Regions from separate parts of the Actinomyces lilanjuaniae genome, predicted to be linked through region 1. Evidence: riboswitches for the same ligand, from Rfam matches in the RefSeq annotation. Region 1 holds a riboswitch; the other holds the start of a gene.
The links. Region 1 has a riboswitch for FMN ahead of ribD (bifunctional diaminohydroxyphosphoribosylaminopyrimidine deaminase/5-amino-6-(5-phosphoribosylamino)uracil reductase RibD). Riboswitches for the same ligand answer to the same signal wherever they lie in the genome.
Positions count from the first base shown of each region.

Region 2: it holds a riboswitch for FMN, as region 1 does, so the genes downstream of both, D5R93_RS06555 (ABC transporter permease) here and ribD (bifunctional diaminohydroxyphosphoribosylaminopyrimidine deaminase/5-amino-6-(5-phosphoribosylamino)uracil reductase RibD) in region 1, are expected to answer to the same signal.

Region 1 is NZ_CP032514.1:2,472,264-2,477,910, reverse strand. It holds gene D5R93_RS10640 (DUF368 domain-containing protein) at 1-680, opposite strand, end outside; gene D5R93_RS10635 (DUF417 family protein) at 1,189-1,836, shown strand; FMN riboswitch at 2,063-2,192, shown strand; gene ribD (bifunctional diaminohydroxyphosphoribosylaminopyrimidine deaminase/5-amino-6-(5-phosphoribosylamino)uracil reductase RibD) at 2,360-3,448, shown strand; gene D5R93_RS10625 (riboflavin synthase) at 3,585-4,232, shown strand; gene ribA (GTP cyclohydrolase II) at 4,229-5,647, shown strand, end outside.
Region 2 is NZ_CP032514.1:1,528,199-1,533,845, reverse strand. It holds gene hisG (ATP phosphoribosyltransferase) at 1-210, shown strand, start outside; gene D5R93_RS06560 (ABC transporter substrate-binding protein) at 231-1,286, opposite strand; gene D5R93_RS06555 (ABC transporter permease) at 1,373-2,101, opposite strand; FMN riboswitch at 2,395-2,534, opposite strand; gene putP (sodium/proline symporter PutP) at 2,584-4,068, opposite strand; gene D5R93_RS06545 (sugar porter family MFS transporter) at 4,348-5,647, opposite strand, start outside.

The DNA.
Region 1 (5,647 bases):
AGGTCGCGGTCTGCGACGGCGCGCAGCGTGGGCTGATACAGGCCCACGGTGAGCAGCAGGAAGGAGCCGGACAGGCCGGGCAGCACCAGCGCGGAGACGGCGACAGCGGCTGCCAGGACGATGACCGGTGGGCTGGGCTGGGCCTGGGCGGGGCTCATGGAGACCAGCAGCCACGTCACCACCGCTGCTGCGGCACCTGCCAGGAGGTGGCGCCACTGTGAGCGGCGGGCCGGGGACCCGGCCGCCAGGGGGGACCTCTCCGGTGCCTGTAGGACCATCCGCACCGGCACGACCACCGAGGCCAGGACCATACCCAGGAACAGGCCACGCATCTGCTCGGGATGGTGCTCGACGGCGTGAGCCATCGGACCGGCGACCAGCACCACTGCAGCGGCCATTCCCAGGCCTACCGGCAGCAGCACCCGCCAGCTGACTGCCGCCAGGTGCGCCCTGGCGCGCGCGCCGCGCTGCGGTCCGGTCACCAGCACCCGCAGGGCGGAGATCAGCTCGGAGGCGGAGCCGATCAGCTCGGAGTAGATGCCTACGACCAGGGCGACGGTTCCCCGGAGACCCCGGGGACAGTCTCTGCGGTGCCGATGAGGGCTCCGCGCAGGAGGTTGCCGACCAGGGAGGTCGGGCGCTGCGGGTGGGGCGGGCCGGGGGCTCAGGGGCTGCGGCATGGCTGGGCGGGTGGCTGGGCAAGGGGGCTCCTTGTGGAGGTCGGTTTGTGGGGTTAGTGGTCCTGGGCGGTGCCCCGGTCTCGTCGGGACCCGGGTCGCTACGTTACTACTGGTTGGTACTACTGGTTGGGCGGTCTGCCTGCTGGCTCCCGCACGGTGGGGGCGGGGGCAGGTAGCTGGCGGGAGGGCGGTTTCGACCAGGGCGCGGGGCGCGCTGGCGCGGTCATGTTTCCACCGACGTCGTGGCAGGGTGTGCTTTTGTGCAGAGGATGCTTTTTACGCGCAATGTCGGGGTCGACAGAGAAATGTTTCGCGGAGGTGTCAACGGGAAATGTGCCCTGAAGAACAGGTGCAGGCAGAAACGGTGTGCACTGTGTTGGCCCTCACCTCGCCCAGGTTAGCGCTCCATGCTCTCCCGCCCTACCATGAGGGCCGCTCACGGGCTCGGGTTCCCGTGAGCGGCCCTGAGTCTTTCGTGAGACATTTCGACGACAGAAAGAGTTGCCTGATGACCGCTAGTACTGCCGCCGGCTCCGGTCTCATTGAGTCGGTCGCGCGCCGATTCGTCTCCCTGGAGCGCCTGTCCCTGACGCTGCTGCGTATCGGCGTCGTTATCGTCTTCGTGTGGATCGGCGGCCTGAAGTGGTTCCGCTACGAGGCTGACGGAATCATTCCCTTTATCGCCAACTCCCCCTTCATGCGCTGGATGATCGGTGACCCTGACGGCTACAAGCCGCACATGAACGCCGAGGGCGTCCTTAACGAGGCCAACCGGGCCTGGCACGAGGCCAACTCAACCTACCCGGTCTCAATTTTCATCGGTGTCACGATTGTCGCCATCGGCCTGCTTGTCGCGGCGCACTGGATCCGGCCGGAGCTAGGTATGCTCGGTGCGCTCGGTGTCATCGGGTTCTCTGTCATCACCTTGTCCTTCATTATCACCACTCCGGAGACCTGGGTGTCGGCCCCTGCTGAGGGCCTGGCGGACTCCGACCTCGGGTTCCCCTATCTGTCGGGACGGGGGCGGCTGGTGATCAAGGACTGCATCCAGATGGGCGCCGGCTTCGTTCTTCTCGTCGAGTCCGCGCGCGCGACCCTGAGGCGGCGCGGCGTCCAGGACAGCCAGGCCTCTGAGCAGGAGTCGGCCGCTGCCTGACCTGGGTCGTGGGCGGTCCCTGAGCCGCCGCACCTGTCTGGCGGTGGGCTGGCTGACGTGCGCGGGCCGGGAGGAGCGTGTCTTCTCCCTGCCCGCGCCGGTGCGCTGCGCCTGCTGACCGGGTTGCCGTCTTCGGAGAGGTCTTCCAGACGCCTAGTCTCCGTCAGCATCCTCAACGTGGCATATATTACATTGGTGGCGTTGGGGTTCGTGCCATACTAGGGCCGTCATGTTCCGGGGACGGCGCAATTCCGTACCGGCGGTCATAGTCCGCGACCCGACGTGGAGTAGTCACGTCGGCCGATCTGGTGAGATTCCAGAACCGACAGTCACAGTCTGGATGGGAGGAGCATGGTGGGGTCGGACTGTGCCTCCTGGCGCCAGGTGGTGCTGACAGGTGGTCCTGAGTGGGCGTGCCTGGAGGGGATGCCTGACGTAGTGCCAGCTGGCACCGGTGCCAGGCGCGTACGGCCCCGTTGTGTCCTCCCGTTTCCGCGGACCAGTCACGGCGGTAAGGGAGATCATGGACGTAGCGACGACCTCGTCCTCCTCACAGGCTGCGTGGACTCCTGCTGAGGAGGAGGCCATGCGGGCCGCCCTGGACGCCGCCCGTACCGGTCAGCGCGGTGCGAACCCCCTGGTCGGGGCAGCCGTCCTTGCCGAGGGCCGTGTGGCGGCCCTGGGGTGGCACCGCGGCGCCGGAGCGCCCCATGCCGAGGTGGAGGCGCTGGCCCAGGCCCGTCGGGCGGGTAACGATCTCAGTCGTGCCACTGTCGTCGTCACTCTTGAGCCCTGCCACCACCACGGCCGTACCGGGCCGTGCACGCAGGCCATCCTGGAGGCGGGGGTGCGCCGGGTCGTCTACGCCACCGAGGACCCCACTCCACGGGCCCGTGGAGGTGCCCAGGCCCTGCGCCGCTGCGGGCTCAGTGTCGTGAGCGGGCTGCTCGCCCGGGAGGCGGCCAGCCTTAACCACCGGTGGCTGCGCGCGGTGGCGCAGGACCGCCCGTTCGTCACGGCCAAGGTTGCCCAGAGCCTTGACGGGCGTACGGCGGCGGTCGACGCCACCTCCCAGTGGATCACGGGCGTCCAGGCCCGCGCCCACGCCCACCAGCTGCGCGCCCGCTGCGACGCCGTCCTGGTGGGGACCGGCACGCTGCTGGCCGACGATCCTCGACTAAGCGCCAGGGACCCCCAGGGGCGTGACCTGCCGGACCAGCCGCTGAGAGTCGTCATGGGTACCACCGAGGTGCCTCCTGGTGCCGCCCTGCGCTCAGGCCGGTGGTGCCACCTGAGGACCCGCGACCCTCATGAGGCCCTCGCCCAGCTGGCCGGGCAGGGGGTGCGCCACCTGCTGGTGGAGGGTGGTGCCCGCGTGACCACGGCCTTCCTCGCTCAGGACCTGGTTGACTCCCTCGTCGTCTACCAGGCGCCGCTGCTCCTGGGTGCGGGCGCGGCCTCGGTGGCAGACATCGGCGTCACCACACTGACCCAGGCGCGGAGGCTGGAGCTTGACCGCGAGCCCGTGAGGCTCGGAGAGGACGTGCTCCTGGAGCTCTCCCCGGTCGAGCGGGTCCCGCCTGCCCCCGCTGTCCCGTCCGTGCCCGCCTAGGCGCTTCTTCAGCGTGCCAGGTCGAGCCTCTGTGCAGGCGCGTGCTGTAGGAGGGGGCGGGCTGGGCGGTGTGCGGCCCGCAGCGTGCGAGCCGAGATCAACGAGCCAAGCAAGGAGCCTAAGGAGGGAGAGCCTCGTGTTCACAGGAATCGTGACGGGCCAGGGGACTGTCCTGGACCTCGTCCCCGACCACACGGCGGGGGTGACTCGTCTTGTCATCGACACCCACGGGCTAGCGTCCGACCTGGAGACCGGGGGGTCCCTGGCCGTCAACGGCGCGTGCCTGACCGCCCTGGCCGACACCGGCCAGACGTCAGCCACCGGCCGTGCCGACGTCTTTCGCGCCGACCTGATGGAGGAGACCCTGGTGCGTACCACCCTGGGGGCACTGCGTCCCGGCGACGTCGTCAACCTGGAGCGGTGCCTGCCTGCCGGGGCACGTCTTGACGGGCACGTGGTCCAGGGGCACGTCGACGCCACGGGGGCGGTGGCGGAGATCGCCCCGCAGGGGGCGTGGACGCGGCTGCGGGTGAGCATGCCTGCCCGGATTGAGGACCAGGTGGCGGAGAAGGGAGCCGTCGCCGTTGACGGTGTGTCTCTGACGGTGACTGCTGTCAGCCCTGCGGGTGCCCAGCAACCATGGTTCGAGGTCGGCCTCGTGCCGGCGACCTTGGAGGCCACCAGGCTGGGCGGGCTCCAGAGCGGTGACCGTGTCAACATCGAGACCGATGTCCTGGCCAAGTACCTTCAGCGGATGCTTCAGGTGCAGGGGGTGCAGCGGTGAGCGAGGAGCGTAGCCGGGACCACGGCGGGGAGCACAGTAAGCGGCAGGACCTCGGTGACGTGGAGGGCGACATGGCAGGCGTTGTGGACAGCAGCATGGAGCGGGTACTGTCGCAGCTGTCCCAGGGGCGGCCCGTCGTCGTGGTAGACGACGAGGCCCGTGAGAACGAGGGCGACCTCGTCCTTGCCGCCCAGCGGGCAACCCCTGAGACCATGGGCATGCTCGTGCGCTACACCTCGGGACTCATCTGCGCCCCGCTGACCGCTGAGCGGGCCAGGGTAATGCGACTACCTGTCATGGTCGAGGACGGTGAGGACCCTCGTGGCACGGCCTACACCGTCAGCTGCGACGCGCGGGCCGGTACGACTACCGGTATCAGTGCCCACGACCGGTGCCTGACGGTACGTGCCCTGCTGGACACCCGGACGGGGCCGGAGGCCCTCATCAGGCCCGGCCACGTCCTGCCCCTTGTCGCGCGGGCCGGCGGCGTCCTGGAGCGTGCCGGGCACACCGAGGCTGCCGTGGACCTGTGCCGCCTGGCGGGGCTGGAGGAGGTGGCGGCCATCGGCGAGCTCGTCAACGACGACGGCTCCCTCATGCGTGCTGCGGCGCTGCGCGCCTTCGCGGACGAGCACGACCTAGCCGTGGTCTCCATCGCCCGTCTTCAGGAGTACCGCAGGGCTGTCGGGGACGTGGAAGAGGCTGGTGCCCCGGCCCGCGGGATCGGGGAGGCGCAGGGTGGTGTGAGGGGTGCCCGGGCCCCGGGTGGCCGGGCACCCCTCACAGCACCTCCTGTCAGGCTGCCGACAGAGCACGGCGTCTTCACCGCAGTCGCCTGGGGGACCGGCTCCTCGGAGCATCTCAGCCTGACCGCACCCGTGACGGAGCCGGGCTCGGTGCCGCTGGTGCGTGTGCACTCAGAGTGCCTGACCGGAGACGTCATGGGCTCCCGGCGCTGTGACTGTGGCCGCCAGCTGGACCGCGCCCTGGAGATGGTCCAGGAGCAGGGTGGGGCGGTGATCTACCTGCGTGACCATGAGGGGCGGGGGATCGGCCTGGTCAACAAGATGCGGGCTTACCACGAGCAGGACAACGGCGCGGACACGGTTGAGGCTAACGAGGTCCTGGGGCTTCCGGTTGACGCGCGGACCTACAGCACGGCAGCCGATATCCTGCGGTCGCTGGGGCTGACCCGTGTGCGTCTGCTCACCAACAACCCCTCTAAGGTCTCAGCCCTGGAGGCCGAGGGGATCGAGGTGGTGGGACGTGAGCCGATCGAGGTGGGAGCCCACCCCGAGTCGCTGCGCTACCTGCGAACCAAGCGTGACCGCATGCACCACCACCTGACCCACCTGGGCCGGGGATCGTCGGGCGGCACGACCAGGCGGCAGGACAGTGGGGTAGCGCGGTCGTCG
Region 2 (5,647 bases), 940 kb from region 1:
GACTACGACGTCCCTGCCGACAGGCTGGACCTGGCCGCGCAGATCACCCCGGGTATCGAGTCCCCTACCGTCTCACCGCTGCAGAACCCCGACTGGGTCGCGGTGCGCGCCATGGTGCCGCGTAGGGAGGCCAACCGTGTCATGGACGAGCTCTACGAGGTGGGCGCGCGCGCCGTCCTGGTGTCCTCGCTCCTGGCCTGTCGGTTGTGATCGCTGCTTGCCGGCAGGCCTCACCCCTGTACCAGGGGGTCGCACACGGACGCGACCTCGGTGGCGGTGGAGCCCAGAAGGCTATGCGTCTCCAGGAAACCCAGCATCTGTGCCACGCTCTGGCTGGACAGCGCCCCTACCGGCGTGTCCGTCCCAGGACGGATCAGCTCTGCGGTGGCGACGGCGACCTCGCGAGCCTCAGCGGCACGCGAGGGGTCAGCCAGGTCGGGCACATAGTCCCTGGCCGCGGACACGGCGCCGTCAGGGTCGTCGACGAAGGCCTCCATGCCCGCCACCGAGGCACTGACCAGCCGGGCTAGCTCGTCCCTGCGCTCGTCAAGGACTGCGCCGGTGGTCACCACGGAAGCCCCGACAAGGGGGACCTCCTCAGCGACGGCTACCGTACGCACCGGTGTGCCTGCCTGGGGGATCTGGACGGCGTCGTTGTTGGAGAAGCCGATGATGGCGTCCACCCGGCCACCCACCAGGGCGGCCTGCTGGGTGTAACCGATCTCCGTGATGGTGAGGTCGTCCTCACTGAGGCCGGCAGCGTCCAGGGCAACCTGGAGGGCGTACCAGCTCTCCCCGAATCGTCCCGGTATGCCGATGCTCCTGCCCTCAAGGTCGGCAGGCGTGGAGACAGGTGAGTCCTGCGCCACGATGATGCAGGCAGGATGCACCTGGTAGAACCCGCCGACCACCACCAGGTCCGAGCCGTTGGAGGCGGCGACGACGGCCTCGTCGGCACCCGCGACAACCACCTGCTCGCTGCCTGCGGCAAGCGCGTCGAAGAGCCCCTCGCTGGCACCGTGGTGACGCAGGCTCACACCGGGGTCGTAGTGGCCCTCCGCCAGCGCCATGTAGAAGGGGGCGAACTGGATACTGGGCGTGTAGGTCAGTCCGATCACGAGGCCTCCCTCTCCGGCCGAGGCCGTAGCGCCTGTGCCGGACCGGCTGGTCGTGCCGTCGGCGCAGGCGGCCAGAGCCACCGCTGCGGGCAGAAGACCTGCAGTGCCGACTAGGCGACGACGGGTCGTAGGGTGACCGATGATGTCAAGGGTCGTGTCGGGGGTCATGCTGTCTCCTCCGGGTAGGTAGGGGCGTGCAGGCGTGCCTGCGCGCTGGCTCGTGGGCGGGCGGGTTGCTGCCAGCCTCCGCCCCGTCACGTGGCACGGCGACCGCGCAGGGCACTGACGGTGCGGCTGCGCCGCTCCAGCTCGTAGAGGATCCAGTGAATTGCCGAGGCCAGGCCGCACAGCAGGACAATCGTGGCGAACAGCCCCGTGGTGTCCACCGCGTCGCGCTGGGAGGACAGCGCCATTCCCAGTCCCTGACCGCCCATGACCATCTCGCCGACCACGGCACCGGTCACCGACAGGGTGAACCCCGTGCGGGCACCTGACAGCACGGCTGGCAGCGCCATGGGCAGCTCGATGTAGACCACCATGGACAGCCCGTGGGCGCCGTCGAGCCGAGCCGCGTCAACCACGTCGGCGTCAAGGCCCCGCAGCCCCAGCAGGACGCTGACGGTAATAGGGAAGAAGACCATGAAGGCGCACAGGAGCACCACGGGTAGCGTCCCGTACCCCACCCACAGCACGAGCAGGGGTGCCAGCGCCACGACAGGAACAGCCTGGCTGGCCGCCACGTAGGGCAGGAGCGCCCGGGAGAACAGGCTCCAGTGGTGGAGTCCCCAGGCTAGCGGCAGCGCGCAGGCCGACGCGGCCAGGCATCCCAGCACAGCCTCGCGCAGCGTGACCCAGGCGTAGCCCAGGAGCCCGGCCTCACGCACGGACAGCCACAGGCGCTGCGCCACCTCAGACGGGCCGGGCAGGAGCATCTGGGGCACCACGCCGCAGGCTGTCGTGACGTACCAGGCCACAAGGATCACAAGGCCCAGGAGCAGGCTGGGCCACGGACCACGGGAGGACGGGCGTGCGTACCCTCCCCCGGGCTGAGGAGGCTCCACTGGCTCCGTATGACGTGCTGACGTCCTCGGCACTGCCGACAGCGTGGTCAGGGTGGCCACCGCTTCCTCCCTCCTGGATCGTCCGGGGGGCGGGTGCTCCCCGGCAGGCGCGTCCGGGAGGGAGTGTTCCAGGGAGGCTGGCCCGTCCCCAGGGGCTCGCGAGGCAGCCCTGCTGCCGTGCGTAGAGACCACCGTGGGGCGGCTACTGCCTGCGCCTCGTGCCTCCTCCCATCCGGACTCTCACCGTCGGTACCGGAGTTCCACCGGTTCAGCCAGGAGCCGGTCTGCTCGGACCAGCTCCTGGGTCGCGGACTGTTACCGCCGGCTCGGACTTTCACCGACCCCGGAGCACGTGCTCCCAGGGAGAGTAGCCGACCGGGCGCGTCAGGACAAGTGAGAAGCGCTCACCCGCGAGCTGCGGCGACCGCCTTGTCGAACTCGGCCTCCACCGAGGGCTCAGGCGTTCCTGCCTGCGACACGGCCCAGGCCACCACCAGGTTCCCGACAAATCCCGGGAGGATCTCGTAGAGGTCGAAGATGCCACCGGGACCTCCCGCCAGGTTGCCCCACACCCCGACGAGGACCGCACCCGTGACCATGCCGACCAGGGCTCCCCAGGAGGTCAGGCGCTTCCAGTACAGGCACAGCAGGACAGTCGGGCCGAAGGAGGCTCCGAAGCCCGCCCAGGCGAAAGCAACCAGGGACAGGATCGTGTCGCTAGGGGTCCACGCCATGAGTGCGGCTACGACGGCGACACCCAGGACAGAGACACGTGAGGCGATGACCAGGTGCGAGGCGGAGGGCTGTGACGTGCGCACGGTGCGGTAGAGGTCCTCGATGAGCGCTGAGGAGGTCACCAGGAGCTGGGAGGAGATCGTGGACATGATCGCGGCGAGGATGGCAGCCAGCATGAACCCAGCAACTAGGGGGTGGAAGAGCAGCTGGCCCAGGGTGATGAAGACTGCCTCCGGGTTGGCCAGTTGCTGGGTGTCGTGCTGGTAGACAGCCACCCCCACGACAGCGGTTCCGATAGCCCCAAGGACGGCGAACAGCATCCAGCTGATGCCGATAACACCACCGCGCAGCGCCTCCCGGGCAGAGCGGATCGCCATGAAGCGCACGATGATGTGGGGCTGGCCGAAGTAGCCCAGGCCCCAGGCCAGAGCCGAGACCACGCCGAGGACGGAGACGCTCGGGCCCACCAGGGTCCAGTAGCTGGGATCAGCCTCGCGCACCGCGTCAAGGACCGCGCTCGGGCCGCCGACGTGGACGACGCCTACCACAGGCACGGCGATGAGCGCCGAGACCATCATGAGCCCCTGGACCAGGTCCGTCCACGACACGGCCAGGAAGCCGCCCACCAGGGTGTACATCACCGTGATAGCCGCGACCAGCGTCATACCCAGGCGGTAGTCCATGCCGAAGGAGGACTCGAAGAACGTGCCTCCGGCCACCATCCCCGAGGAGACGTAGAAGGTGAAGAACACCAGGATGATGAGGCCCGAGGCCCAGCGCAGCAGGTGCCGGGAGTCGTGCAGCCTGTTGTCCAGGAAGCTGGGGACGGTGATGGCGTTGCCGGCGACCTCGGTGTAGGTCCGCAGGCGCGGTGCTACAAGGAGCCAGTTGGCCAGAGCGCCCACGGTCAGGCCGACAGCGATCCAGGCCTCGACCAGCCCCGACAGGTACAGCGCCCCAGGCAGGCCCATGAGCAGCCAGCCGGACATGTCCGAGGCTCCTGCTGACAGGGCGGCGACAAAGGGGTTGAGCCCACGGCCGGCCAGCATGTAGTCGTCGATGTCAGTGGTGCGGGTGTAGGCCCACAGGCCGATCATGATCATCCCGACGAAGTAGATGATCATCGCGATCGCTTCATAGGTCGTTGTGGTCATCACGGTACCTCGGGTCAGGGGATGGGCGGAGGAGCGGCACCGACGCTGGAGCCGCCCACGCAAGAGGTACAGGCTACCCCCCGCTGCCACCTGTGGTGTTACATACGTGTGTACGCGGTCTGGTGTGGCTCCGAGGCGTTGCCGCGCAGAGCCGACTGGCAGACTGGTGCGCCTGGCGGCTGCTGGTGCACAACCTGCCCCCGGGGACCTGGTCCCCGGGGGCAGGCAGCCAGTGGCGGCTAGCGACGACGAGGCGCTCCGCACGTGAGCGCAGGCACGCTAGCCCCTGCTCCGATTGAACAGCTCACCGCTCATGACGTCCTCCTCCAGCTGCTCCAGGGTGCGGCCCTTGGTCTCGGGCACGAACAGGAAGAAGAAGGTGAAGGCGACGGCGTTGAGGACGGCGAAGCCGATGAAGGACCAGGACAGGCCGACTGCGGCCAGGATGCTGTCAAAATAGCGGCTCAGGAAGGAGTTGGTCATCCACAGGACAAAGACGGACAGGCCCATGCCGAAGGCCCGCATCTTCAGCGGGAAGATCTCCGAGAGGGTCACCCAGGTGGCCACGTTGAGGCACAGCTGCATGGAGCCGACGAAGAACACGATAAGCGCCAGCAGGACGAAGGGCCGGATGCCTCCCTCCGGCAGGAGGCTGGCGGCGCTGGCGATGAGCACGTGGGTGACCGCGACCAGCCCGTAGCCCCACAGGAAGGTCTTGCGGCGGGAGAAGCGGTCCATCATCTGCAGGGCGACGATCGCGGCAATGACGGAGATGGTGGCCGGGGCAATATTGGCAATGAGCGCGCCTCCCCGGGAGAACCCGGACTGCTCCAGCACGCGCTCCCCGTAGTAGAGGATGGAGTTGATGCCGGTGGTCTGCTGGAAGAAGCCGATACCGCAGCCGATGAGGACAATGCGCACCAGGTTCCGGTTGGAGAAGATCTCCCTGACGGTCAACTTGACTCGACTGGCCTCCTCCCGGCTGGTGGCCTGGATCTCGGCCAGCTCGGGCCTGGCCCGGCCCTCAGGCCGCAGGCTGTCCAGGATCGCCAGCGCCTCGTCCTCACGGCCCTTGTCCGCCAGCCAGCGGGGAGACTCGGGCAGGCGGGTGACACCCAGCAGCAGGAGGATGGCAGGAATGGCAGCCAGGGTAAACATGACGCGCCACACCCAGGGGTACTGCTCGCCCCAGACGTTGCCGATGATGGCGTTCATGACGATGGCCAGGAGCTGGCCGGTCACGATCATCATCTCGTTGCGCCCGGCCAGGGATCCGCGGATCTCATAGGGGGCGAGCTCGGCCAGGTAGACCGGCACCACGACGGAGGCGGAGCCCACAGCCAGCCCCAGGATGACACGGCCGATGGCGAGTACCAGCAGGTTGGGGGCGGTGGCGACCACGGCCACACCCGCGATGAACAAGGTGGCCATGACGGTGATCGTGGTCTTGCGGCCAATCCTGTCGGAGATGCGGCCACCGGTGAGGGCTCCGACGGCGCTGGCGAACAGCAGCGAGCTGACGGCGATGCCGATGCCATCCGAGGTGAGGTTCAGCTGGTCAGGCTGCTCCATAAAGCTC